Regions from separate parts of the Blautia sp. HA8986 genome, predicted to be linked through region 2. Evidence: riboswitches for the same ligand, from Rfam matches in the RefSeq annotation. Region 2 holds a riboswitch; each other region holds the start of a gene.

Region 1 (3,203 bases), 1.3 Mb from region 2:
GCTGTTCCTTGTTAGCATTATCAGAAGCCATTTTTTGCAGCTTTATATTTTCTTCCTTTGCCTCTGTAATATCTCTGAGGAAAATCATGGCATATTCAGAATCTTCTATTTCACCACGCATGATCACATTGCGTACCCAGCGTTCTTTTCCGTTCAGTATGATACGGCATTCCAAACTCAGCTCCGTCTCCAGACCCTTTAATTTTTCTGCGATATAAGAACGATTATAGAAATCTGTTACTGCCTTTTTGTTCTCATCTATAACATAATATTCTACAAAATGACTGATAAGTTCATCCCAGGTATGGCTTTTTTCAAATGCAGTCATCAAAGAAGCTTCCACCTTAAAGGTATCAAAAGAATTTTTTTCCAGATTTACATAATATTCGCATAAATTCGACTTTGTAAAAGCACGGTGAAGGGCAGCTAACTTCTGTTCCTGTATAATTCTTTTTTTCTCTGTATCGATATTAACAAAAATTCCCGCAATCCTGTTGGCCGTACCATCCACGCGGCGTATCACTTCTGCTGATGCACGAAACCACTGATATCTGTTATCCTTCATTCTGAGACGGTATTCTACATTATATTTTATCTGATTGGTCCTATCTGCAATCGCTGAATAAAGCTGATTCATCACCCTTTCTTTATCCTGCGGGTGCAAAAGCTCTGACCAGGAATCAAGTTTATTCGGAAAATCCAGAATATCTTGATAGCCCAGCATTCTTCGAAAAGCATGACTCCAGCTTACATCAACGATTTTGCCGTTTTCGTCACAATCAAAATACCAGTGTCCGGAACAGATTGCTCCGTTTATCAGGGTCAGATTCTCATATTCCCAGTTAACCTGTACAGACATCGCCCAGATTTCCTGACCATTCTTATCTGTTGTATTCTCCTTATAAAGATACACATTGATCGGAGATCCGTCTGCTGTAAGAATCCGCCCTTCTCCTCTCCCTTTGATAAAGGGGAAACGTTCTTCATCCAGAAAGCTGACATTTTCACCGTAAAAAAGATTCTTAAGGGAACCTTTTGTCTGCTTCATAAAAGACTCATATGTATAACCAATATTATATAACAACAGTTCACTTACTGACAAAATAGTCAGCTCTGAATCAAAATAGCCCGTGATCGTGCCTACTCCACCATTATTTACTATTGTTTTCTGAAGTGCCTCAAATACATTATCTCCAAGTGCTGTCATGTTTGAAGAATATATTTTATCTTCATAGTTCCTTATACAACTCATTTCTTAGAAATTCTCCCCCATCTTATGCTATTGCTATCCTGATCCATTCTGCTTTTCATTAATTCCAGCCACGAAAAAAAGGCACCTGTCAGATAAGTCTGCAGGTGCCCTTGCTATGTTTTTTCTAAATCATCACATATTTATATAGCATAAAAAATGCTGGCATTTCTCTTTATCACATCTTTATTCATATAAAAACAGTGGCAACCGGCTGACATGGTCAATTTCTCTGACTTTAGTCCCATTTGGCTTTGCGTCACGGCTTTTCAACCGTTTTGCTCTTTATTATTTTATTTTCTTTGATAAGAATAATACCATAAGTTTACCACGTCAATATATCCCTTTAAATTTTATTAAAATTCCAAGTATTTCTTCTCTCATCGTCCGGTAAGTCTCCGTTGATCTATACAGTTCTGATAGCTGCAGCCACATGATCAGTCAAAATCTCTGGTAATGTTCGTAAGCCACTTATTTCTGAAATAGTGGATGAATACCACAGGCATTTTTTCGAACTCATCCAGAGTCATTATAAAATATACCCAGACAGGCGGCAGTTTTAAAACATATGCTGCAAGGAAAGTAAGAGGAACTGCAACAAGCCACATAAATATGGAATCCACGATCATTCCAAACCTGGAATCACCACCGCCTCTGAAACAGCCGCATATAAGACAGGTATTGATACCCTCTCCCACAAGACGCCAGGTGGTCATAACTATAAAAATGCCAAGATAATAAATGGCTGTCTCTGTCAGTTTATCCCGGTAGAAATCAAGTATCATAGGACGGACTGCCAAAATAATGGCACATCCGATCAGACTTACAATAATTGTTATTATCAGCATACGTTTCCCATATTCTCTTGCTGTATCCTTATGGTCTTTACCAAGCTCCTGGCTGATAATAATGGTAGTAGCGTTGGCAAAGCCGCGACAGGCGATAGCACCAATATTTACCACCATAACAGCAACGGCATTTGCGGCAACCATATCATCACCAATGTGGCCAAGAATCGCTGCAAATGCTGAGCTGGCAAAGCTCCAGACAACATCATTTATTACAGCCGGAGAGGCAATTTTCATAAAGTCCCGAAACAGAATACCAGATTTTGCAAAGAAATATTTTATCCGGAATCTGACATCGGAGCTGTTTAATGAATAGATGAGACAAATCAATACCTCTGCGATTCTGGCAATAACAGTACCAAGAGCAACACCTGTAACGCCAAGCTTTGGAAGTCCAAACAATCCAAAGATAAAGGAGGCATTACAAAGCACATTGACACAAAGAGATACAATGTATGTAACAGAAGGTATCATTATTTTTCCGACACTTCGAAGAGCACTCATAAAAACCTGAGAGAATCCCATAAACATAAAGGAAAATGAGATTACCTTCAAATATTCACTGCCGGCAGCAATAGTATCCGGACTGTTTGTGAAAATCTTCATAATCGTAGTCGGCATGGAAAAGGAGATAACGAAAAATACAAGAGAAACGATCAGCGAGATTCTCTCTGCCAGGCCGAGAATCTTTTCTACTGTCTTTTTATCCCCCTTTCCCCAGTACTGGGCACATAAAACCGAGGTACCTGTGGCCATGCCGTAATATAAACAGAAAAGAATAAATGTATACTGGTTGGCAAGGGACGAAGCCGACATGGCAGTCTGGCTTACATATCCCAGCATTACGGTATCAGCAACATTTACCAGTGTTCCGATCAGATTTTGAATCATGATCGGAAATGCTAATTTTGATGCATATTTCAAGAAATCTTTTTTATTTAACATACAACAGTTCTTCCTTAGTTCTTAGAATTTATAATCCTGTGGCATATCTGACAAAATGCCTGACTGACTCATCTTTCGCAGGCAATCCGTCCATATCGAAGTCCTCAAAATACAGCTCCATCCTGTCATTGAGTGGAAGGAAATTCTCATCTGTCCAGGAC
Region 2 (3,203 bases):
TATATTTTTCCTCTTTTTCCAGCTCCTGTTTCTGATGTGCCTGATTAGTTTTGTATCCCCAGAACAGGAATATACTGAATATCAGGAAATAAAGAAAAATGACACCTGTCACACTTAATGGAAGATTATGGAATACTTCCGTATCCTGAAGATACGCATAAATATAGTAATCACGCTGCTTCAGCATAATTCCATAACATCCGGTTCCTTCATTCTTCAAATGATAAATGTGCTGACTATCTGTATGCTTTTTCATTGCCTGAACAACTTCGTTGTCGGCTGTATTCTGTCCCAACAGGCTATCATCATTGCTGGCAACAACTATCCCATTGTCGGCAACAATAATCGTTCCATCTTTCTGGACACTATAGCCATTTAAAAGACCCTGTATCGTCAGTGTATAATTTCTGATAAATTCCGGTGGTGTATAATAATAAACTGCAACGATACCCGGTGCATCTTTTCTGGCACAGGCTGCAATGTCAATACGAGACCCGTCTCCCCTGGTAAACCGTTCTGAATAAGTTCTTTCTTCATATCCTGCAAAATCCATGATAATGTCTTTTTGCAGATACTCTGTAATCTCATCGCTCAGAGATTCATCCATGCTGTATTCACATTCCGTCTTTCCTTCTGTATTCAGCACAAGGATACCATCCACCCAGAGAGTCTGAATATTTTCTTTCAGAAAATTTCGGCTTAACTGACCTCCGTTTTCTGTTTCCATATTAATATTTGTACTCATCTGTCTGGCACTTTCAATGGCACGGAGGAGACTTTTTGATTCCGAAGACTCAATATAATGGGTATAGGTTGAGCACTGCACTTTGACATAGTTTACAATCTCTACCATCCTTTTCTCTGCTTCCGCTTTTTCCGCATAAAAAAAATAAAACAGAGAAACTACAGCCACACAAATTCCAATCAGACCGCCAACCAGCTGGATTCGTTTTTCTTTTGTCTTTCTCTTAATATCCAAGATCATCCACCTCCAGATATTTCTCCGGATCATCCAGATATTTTCCAATAATTTTCAGGGATGTACCATCCTGACGCATTTCTTCCAGAGTCTGTTCCAACTGCTCACAGATTCCTCTGTCATCATTTTTTGCAAAAGCAACTCCTATCCCGGTGATCATCAGAGGTTCTCCCAGGATACGGAAGCTTGCATCATAATCTTTCATATACTGGACAATTGATTCCTCATGTGCGGCAACTGCATCCACATACCCTTTCCCCAGAAAAGTATAGATCAGTTCCCTGTGACCAAGACTGATCAGATTTCCAAGCTTTGGGATTCTTTCATCCGTACGGTTCAGAAAGATGCCTTCCGGTTTGGTTGTAGACTGGACTGCAAGATTCTTTCCCTCCAGGTCGCTCAGCTTATAAATATCGCTGTTCTCGTTTACTGCTACCACCTGACGGCTTGCTATGTATGGACCTGCCCAACGGTAATCATCAAGGCGTCCTTCCATGGAAAAGCAGCCCATGATACAATCAATCTCTCTGCTCTCCACCAGTTCTTTTTTCTCTTCCCAGTCAATCTGGACAACATTCACCTGATAGCCCATTCTTTTGAAGGCTTCTGTAGCCAGTTCTACATCTATACCTGTCGGTACACCATCCTCATTCAGGTAATTGTATGGCGGATAACTGTCGCTTCCAAGCGTTATGACCGGCTTTTCGGTTTCTTTTTTACTGCTGTCTGTATTTTTACACCCTGTCAGGATGACCGCTAAAATTCCCGCAAGCAGAATGCCTGCGATCACTCTTTTTCCTTTCATTTTCCTTCTATCTCCTGCTATTTTTTCAAACTTAAATTCCTGCTAAAATCATTATGGTTATGTTTATGAAATGACATCGTCAAAAAAAACGCTGTCCCACAGACAGCGCACACCATTTCATGCAACTGGCGACCATTTTACAGGCCCTGTAGCTTTGCGTCACAGACTTTCGTCTGCTTTGCTGATTTTCCTATTATAGCTTTTACACTTATTCCAAAGCATTAATGTAATGTTATTATACTCTCATGTTCCACTGTACACAAGAAAAACATTACCATTTTAATGCTTAAAAATGCCTCTTATTTTTCATCACAGAACCGTTCTGCAGCAGTTGATTTCCAGAAAGAAAAAATGCCTGTTTCACAGGACACCTTATTTCACTATTGAAAGCTGTCCATTTTCATGCTAATATATCCAATTAGACAGTGCAGCGGATATTCTTTGTCCGCTGCACTATTTAGCCAATATTTATCAAACACTAAACCGGAGGAAGTATGAATCAAAAAAGTACATCTGCTCCCATAGCAGAAAACAAGATGGGCACAATGCCCGTAGGGAAGCTTGTGCTGAACATGTCCCTGCCTATGATGATCTCCATGCTGGTGCAGGCTTTATACAACATTGTGGACAGCGTCTTTGTAGCCATGCTGTCCGAGAATGCACTGACTGCAGTTTCCATGGCTTTCCCGCTGCAGACACTTCTTATTGCGGTAGGTGCCGGAACCGGAGTTGGTATGAACGCGCTGCTTTCCAAATCACTTGGGGAAAAGAATTTTGACAAAGCCAACCGCACAGCCAGCAATGCAGCTTTTCTTTACGCATTAAGCTATCTGGTATTCCTGGTTCTTGGACTTACTGTAGTAAAACCTTTTTATGCCAGCCAGCTACACAGTTCCGATCCTGAGATCATGAAATTCGGAATCGAATACTTAAGCACAGTTATGATCTTTTCCTTTGGCCTTTTTGGTCAGTTCTTCTTTGAACGACTGCTTACATCCACCGGAAAAACCATTTTCAGCATGACCTCCCAGTTATGCGGTGCCATCACCAACATCATCCTTGACCCGATCCTGATCTTTGGTCTTCTTGGTGCTCCGAAAATGGGCGTAACAGGTGCTGCTGTTGCTACTGTGATTGGTCAGTGTATCGCCTGTATCGTTGCCGGGCTTTGCAACCATAAATTTAATCATGAGGTCCGTCTCAGTTTCCATGGCTTCCGCCCGGAGCCGCAGATTATCGGTCATATTTATGCAGTAGGTATTCCATCCATTATCATGCAGTCCATCAGCTCTGTCATGACCTATTCCATGAACCTGATCCTGGTAAACTTTACAGTAACAGCAACCGCTGTATTTGGCGTTTACTTTAAACTGCAGAGCTTTTTCTTTATGCCTGTATTTGGCCTCAATAACGGTATCA
Region 3 (3,203 bases), 150 kb from region 2:
CAGCAAGAAGAGCGATTCTCCGAAGCCCGATCCAGAGAATCGGTTACGGCGGTTATCTGAAGCTGGCTCTGGAGTTCCCGGATTTTGTACAGTATATTAAAGAAGTCTGCCAGGAATTCCGTGTGCTTTATGACAATATCCGGGGAACAACACCTTACTGCGTGAAACGTGTGGCAGTCCTGAACTGCTGGGGAAAAATGCGCTCCTGGGGTAACCATATGGTACATCATGCAATCTATTACAAGCAGAATTATTCGTATTTCGGAATTATCGAGGCCTTAAGCGGTGCACCATTTGATGTTTCTTTTATCAGTTTTGACGATATCCGTGAGAACAAAGATATTTTAAAAGATTTCGATGTGATCATCAATGTGGGAGACGCGGACACTGCACAGTCCGGCGGAGCGAACTGGGCTGATCCTGAGATCCTTACAGCTGTGAGAAAATTTGTTTATAATGGCGGCGGTTTCATTGGTGTAGGGGAACCGGCTGCTCATCAGTGGCAGGGAAAATTCTTCCAGCTGGATGATATTTTAGGTGTGGAGGAAGAACGAGGATTTAATCTCAACACAGATAAGTATAACTGGGAAGAGCATAAGAACCATTTTATCCTGGAAGATACAGACGGAACTGTAGATTTTGGCGAAGGAAAAAAGAATATTTTTGCACTGCCTGAGACAGAAATCCTGATCCAGAAAGACCAGGAGGTGCAGATGGCAGTAAAAACATTTGGAAAAGGACGCGGCGTTTATATCAGCGGACTTCCTTACAGCTTCTGCAACAGCCGTGTCCTTTACAGGGCGGTGCTCTGGTCTGCGGCGGCAGAGGAGGAACTTCACTGCTGGTTTTCTTCCAATTACAATGTGGAAGTGCACGCTTATGTAGAAAATGGTAAATACTGTGTGGTAAACAACACTTATGAGCCACAGGATACTGTTGTTTACACAGGCGATGGAAGCAGCTTTGACCTTCATCTGGAGGCCAATGAGATCCGTTGGTATCAGATTTAAAAAAGCAGCTCAGATAAATCAGGAAGAGCTGTTGACAGTGCCTGTAAGTAAGGGTATAATAGTACAGATCTAAGAAAAGAATATATGGGCAAAGCAGTTGAAAAGCTGTGACGCAAAGCTATAGGGCCTTTAAAATGGCAGCCAGTTGCAGGGATTAGAAACAGGGAACGGTATAGTTGCATGTCTATATCCTGACCCTGTTTTTTTTAGTGTGTAAAAATACGTGAGAGTATATGCCCGTGCGTCATGGATCAAACTCGGGAAAACTGCTGCAGTTGGGAATACGGAGTGAATGATTGATGAATACGGAGTTGTTTAAAGGAGAAAAATTATATTCGTCTGGTGATTTTAAGCTTTGCAGGGAGTCATATGCTGCCATAAGTATTGCCCTTGAAGATAATCAGGCGGTAGGCATTATAGCCGGTTATTATGACGAGGATCTTACCATAGCATATGTGAGTGAATTTTTTCTGCATAATCTGGGATACGGTTATGAAGAATTTATGGAAGTGGTTTCGGGATCACTGAAAAATGTATTCTGTGGTGAGAATGATGATTTTATTCGGAATGAGCGTTTGGTGAAGATTCATGGTTCAGAGGATGTAAAGATGCTGAATAAAGAAGGAGCACCTGTGAAAATACGTGCCTATAAAACAGATTCCTTTGACAATGAGGGAACACCGCTCTGGATTTTGTCTGCTCATATTGATGAGATGCAGGAAAACATGCAGCTGGTCAACCAGGTCATAAGCTCAGGCTTCTGGTCTGTGAAATGTGATCAGCATGGAAAACCCACAGATGTTTTTTTTAGTTATGAATTTCGAAAAATGCTGGGATACCACAATATACTGGATTTTCCCGACAGCCTGGAAACCTGGCAAGCAGGAGTCCATCCCGGTGATATTGAAATGGTTGACAGGGCTTTTTATGATGCTTTTCGGGATTGTACAGACGAGACAAAATATGATGTGGAATACCGGATGCGTCTGGCAGACGGCAGTTATCAGTGGTTCAGGGACAAGGGCGAAGTCAGCCGCTGTGCGGATGGAACCGCTTTTCATATGGTGGGAATTTTTGTAAATATTGATAAAGAGAAAAAAGCAGCGCAGTACACTAGGAGAGCAGATGCTTTTCACCGCGCATACACGAAAGCCAACCTCTGTGAATATTATGTGGATCTTAAAGAAAACAGTTTTGATTCCATGAAAATGGAGGGAGAGCTGGCAGGAATGTTCGAGAAAAACATCACATGGGATGAGATGATCGGTCGTTTCACGGATACTTATGTGGTTTGGGAAGACCGTGAAATGATGAAACAATTTTATGATCGGGCTTATATTGCCAGGAAGCTGGAAGAGGGAAGCGAAGAAATCAATCTGGAGTGCAGGATCCTGATGAACGGAAATATGCGCTGGATACGAAATGTGATCATCCGGGACTCTGCCGGGGATACGCCCCGTTATGCGTTGGGTTTTGTAAGTGATGTCACAGAAGTAAAAAGAAAAGAAGAAAATCTTAAGGAAATAACCAACCAGAACAGGATCATGAATCAGCTGATTAAAGGTACGGTGAAGCTTGTTGACTGTTATGTAGCATGTGATCTGGAACGGGATATTTATCATTTTTACAGTCAGAATATGAATGACTCTGCATGTAAACCGGAGGGAAAATATTGCGAATTTGTAGAGTATATGGCATCCAGATTTAAGACCGTTTCCGGTAATCTTACCCTGAAGCAGGCTTTTTCAGTGGAAAATATACGGAAAATGCTGAAAGGGCCGGATGATATTTACCGTTTTGAATATTGTACCAGGGATGAGAAACAGTTTAAATCTATTGCAATCTCTCCACTTACATGGAAAGAGGGAAAGGCAGAGGAAGTACTGCTCATGGCTCAGGATACTACAGAAGAGAAGCTTGTGGAGATCTAGTCCCGCAGTTACGTGGCCGAATCGTGAAGATTCTGTGAAATCAGCTGCCACCATTGACAGAAGAAAAAGACAATAATATAATTAAACCTATCGCAAAAGTAGGATATAAAAGCTGTTACAGTAGAAGATATGATCTATTGTAACAGTTTTTTGTCTGGAAAATTTTATGAGAAAGGACGTAAAACAGTGAAACATACGGTTGTTTATATTGACGGCATGACCTGCATCAACTGTCAGACCAGGATCTGGAAGGCGCTGAGAT
Region 4 (3,203 bases), 380 kb from region 2:
TTCAAAATTCACCGTTGCTTTTTCTTCTGGATCTTTACGATTCATTACACTGCGCAAAGTATCATAAGCCTGTGTTTCATCCATTTCCCCTGACAGTAATCCGTGAACAGCCTCAAGACTTGCATCAAATGATTTTTGAGCGGAATATCGGATATAAACAGCATTATTGTTAATTTCCTCTTCCAGTCCAGGCACATCCTGCATCATGGTTGGAACATCTGTATTCAATGAAATAACACCGCTTCCATCCGCAATCAGTTTTTGCCCCTCTTCTGAAATCATACAATCCAGCACATCCAGTGCAGTATCCAGTTTCTCCCGGTCTTTTTCCAGGTTTTTGTTAAATGCAATGTTTAAGGACGGAGTCATGTACACATAGGATTCATCCGATGTCTGTGAAAAATAAGGAATACGGGTCAGCTCCGCATCCATCTGTTTCTGCAGCTGCTGCATAACCGTCGGATGTCCATGAAACATTGCTGATTTTCCCTCGACAAACATCTGGATTCCTGTATCGACGTCAATATTGATATCTTCTTTACCAAAGTGCGAGTCTTTCAGAAACTGGCTGGTTTCTGAAAAAATACGTTTCCATAATGCATCATCAAACTTTACTTCATCCGATGCAGTCTCTGCACCGTTTCGCCATTCAATACCATCCAGGCTTGTGAACTCACCGATTGCCGCCGCCTGGATGATCTCATTATTAGACCAGTCTTCACCAAGATCCATGGAATACGGTTTTATGCCATTATCATAAAACTGCTGACAGGCCTGTACATATTCCTCATAATTTTCTGGAATCTTTACGCCATACTGATCAAACAGTGTTTTGTTGGCAATGATCGTCTGCGGAATACCACAGATTGGCAGCCACTGGATTTCATCCTCCTCATTCTTATAATATTGCACCGCATAAGAATAATACTTGGAAACAACATCATAAGAAGCAAAATCCATAAGATAAGGCTGTAAGTCCTGTGCATCTGTTCCAGAGAATCGACGTACTGTTATGATATCCGGTAATTCATCATGTTCTTTAAAATAACTGTATAAATCGGTATCATTGTTACCAATAATAAATTCAATATCCTGATCAGGAAACTGTTCATGGATATAGGGTGCAATATTTTTCATCAAACGATTTTCCCACAGATAAACGGTAAGATGATCATCATTTTTAGATACTTCTTTCTTTGACTGTCCACATCCAGACAAGACAGCAGATGCTACAAGTACACCTGACACCACTGCAATCAGACAACGTTTTGCCTTTTTCATACTTTTATTTTCCTCATTCTTTCCTGATAAAATCATTATTGTTACGCCTATGAAATAACACCGTAAAAAAGCACCGTCAGACAGACAGTGCACCTCATTTTATGCAACTGGCTGCCATTTTACAGGCCCTGTAGCTTTGCGTCCCAGACTTTCATCTGGTTTGCCGATTTCCTTATTATAGATATAGCTTTTAAACTTATGCCAAAAAAAACTAATTTTATTATACTTTAACGTTCTACTATGCACAAGAAAAAAATTACCGTTTTAACGTTCAAAAACAAAAAAAAGAACAGCCGATATATACATCGAACCGTTCTCCTACTTCCGAAGTCCACGCAGCATTGACATCACTGTTTCCTGCTCATTTGTATTCAGATCGTTCCATATCCTTAAAACTTCTTCCTGCTCTTCTGTCAGATTCTCTGAATTACCTTCCTGAAAAAACTGCGATAATGTCACGCCCAAAGCTGCACATATTTTTTCAAGTGTGATCAGCGACGGCAGGTTTTTCTGCGCCATGATCCTTCCCAGTGACGACTGGGAAATTCCAGACAGTTGCGATAATCTGTATTTACTGATATCACGCTTTTCACATAAAGATGTTATTTTATCCGCAATATACTTCTCTACCTGCAAGTAACTATACCTCATTTCCGCTATTACATGTTCTTATTGTACCTGTAATAATGAAAAAATATTAGCAATCAATTTTGCAAGTATTCATTCCCATTATAGGAAGTATACGGATAAAAAATATAAAGATACTTTCGTTTCCGCAAAAGTCATTTTCGCTTGTGACCTCCGACTCGTTATGCTTATTCTACACCGTCCTTACACCCCGATCAGTCCCTCTCTCCGTCTTATCTTTTCCAGCTACCGCCTGCTTCTGCTGTGTCAGTTTTCTATCTTCTTTTCCCACATCCTTAACCACAGCATTCGCTTCGGTGCTTGTTCCCCACTCATCTGCTCTTCCTTCATTTCTTTCTGCTATCTGCAGTTCTCTTCTCTCCTTCACACCTTTTTCTTCCAGGTTACAAAAGCTCTGCAGATACGGAAGCACATGATTCTGCATGTCTGTCAAATCTTCCATATACTTTTGGAACTCTTCATTTCCTTTGCCTTTCTGGTAATTGATCCAACACTCATCTGTAAGCTTCATTTCATTATCATGCTTCAACTGACTCACAATACCGCCATGTCCATTTCCAATATCCATTGACTTCTTAAAATGATGCAGCTTCTGTTCACCTTTTTCCGCATAATATACAGTCACATATATCTTTGCGATTTTCATAAGTTCGTCTGTTTTTGGATCACGTTTTGCATACCATTCTTTATCTCACATTATATTAACGATCCCTTCCTGTCTGCTGTGGTTCTTTTTATGAGCACAATGGTAATCTTCGGCAGTTTGTAATAGAGAAATTCATCTCCATCCACCTCCACATTTATCAAACGTAATATTACGGATCATATTCCGGTTGATCAGCTGTGTTCCTTTCTTTACAGTATCTACTTGCACCCACTGGGCATCTGCTGCCATCAGCTTTCCTTTGATCGCGCCGACCTCGTTAAACAGGCTTACCACACATTCTCTTCCCATATACTGCTCTAATAATGATCCGTCCATATCTTTCCATTCCTTTCCATTTTCATTCATGATCACGATATTGTTTGCTTCCTGCAGCATAGTCATCATATTGATCATGTTCAGATTATTGATTGCAACCATAGTAGCTACATCCATTTGCTTTCCCCCTTCATCACGTCAGGTTATGATTCTATCATAGCATATCTCTTCATCTATTTCTCCTGCTTTTTCCACTTCTTTATTCTTCGCCTGTAAAAAAATCAGAGGCCGACCGTTCCGTCAGACTCTGATTTTCATTTCATTATTTTTCTGTATTTCTCTCAAAAACGAT

The links. A riboswitch is a leader RNA that binds a small molecule or an ion and turns the genes downstream of it on or off. The one in region 2 is predicted to bind cyclic di-GMP.
Region 1: linked by a shared signal. The riboswitch ahead of AC04Q4_RS11595 (response regulator) and the one ahead of AC04Q4_RS05665 (transporter substrate-binding domain-containing protein) in region 2 are both predicted to bind cyclic di-GMP.
Region 3: linked by a shared signal. The riboswitch ahead of AC04Q4_RS06470 (PAS domain-containing protein) and the one ahead of AC04Q4_RS05665 (transporter substrate-binding domain-containing protein) in region 2 are both predicted to bind cyclic di-GMP.
Region 4: linked by a shared signal. The riboswitch ahead of AC04Q4_RS07510 (extracellular solute-binding protein) and the one ahead of AC04Q4_RS05665 (transporter substrate-binding domain-containing protein) in region 2 are both predicted to bind cyclic di-GMP.

Annotation. Positions count from the first base shown of each region.
Region 1 is NZ_JBWLUQ010000001.1:2,503,621-2,506,823, forward strand. Features, by position in the region: gene AC04Q4_RS11595 (response regulator) at 1-1,243, opposite strand, end outside; cyclic di-GMP riboswitch class I at 1,452-1,542, opposite strand; gene AC04Q4_RS11600 (MATE family efflux transporter) at 1,687-3,042, opposite strand.
Region 2 is NZ_JBWLUQ010000001.1:1,230,779-1,233,981, forward strand. Features, by position in the region: gene AC04Q4_RS05660 (ATP-binding protein) at 1-985, opposite strand, end outside; gene AC04Q4_RS05665 (transporter substrate-binding domain-containing protein) at 969-1,784, opposite strand; cyclic di-GMP riboswitch class I at 1,902-1,977, opposite strand; gene AC04Q4_RS05670 (MATE family efflux transporter) at 2,279-3,203, shown strand, end outside.
Region 3 is NZ_JBWLUQ010000001.1:1,378,490-1,381,692, reverse strand. Features, by position in the region: gene gnpA (1,3-beta-galactosyl-N-acetylhexosamine phosphorylase) at 1-1,010, shown strand, start outside; cyclic di-GMP riboswitch class I at 1,088-1,163, shown strand; gene AC04Q4_RS06470 (PAS domain-containing protein) at 1,310-2,941, shown strand; gene AC04Q4_RS06465 (urease accessory protein UreH domain-containing protein) at 3,128-3,203, shown strand, end outside.
Region 4 is NZ_JBWLUQ010000001.1:1,607,016-1,610,218, forward strand. Features, by position in the region: gene AC04Q4_RS07510 (extracellular solute-binding protein) at 1-1,281, opposite strand, end outside; cyclic di-GMP riboswitch class I at 1,381-1,456, opposite strand; gene AC04Q4_RS07515 (helix-turn-helix domain-containing protein) at 1,600-1,932, opposite strand; gene AC04Q4_RS07520 (hypothetical protein) at 2,102-2,575, opposite strand; gene AC04Q4_RS07525 (hypothetical protein) at 2,708-3,028, opposite strand; gene AC04Q4_RS07530 (amidohydrolase family protein) at 3,174-3,203, opposite strand, start outside.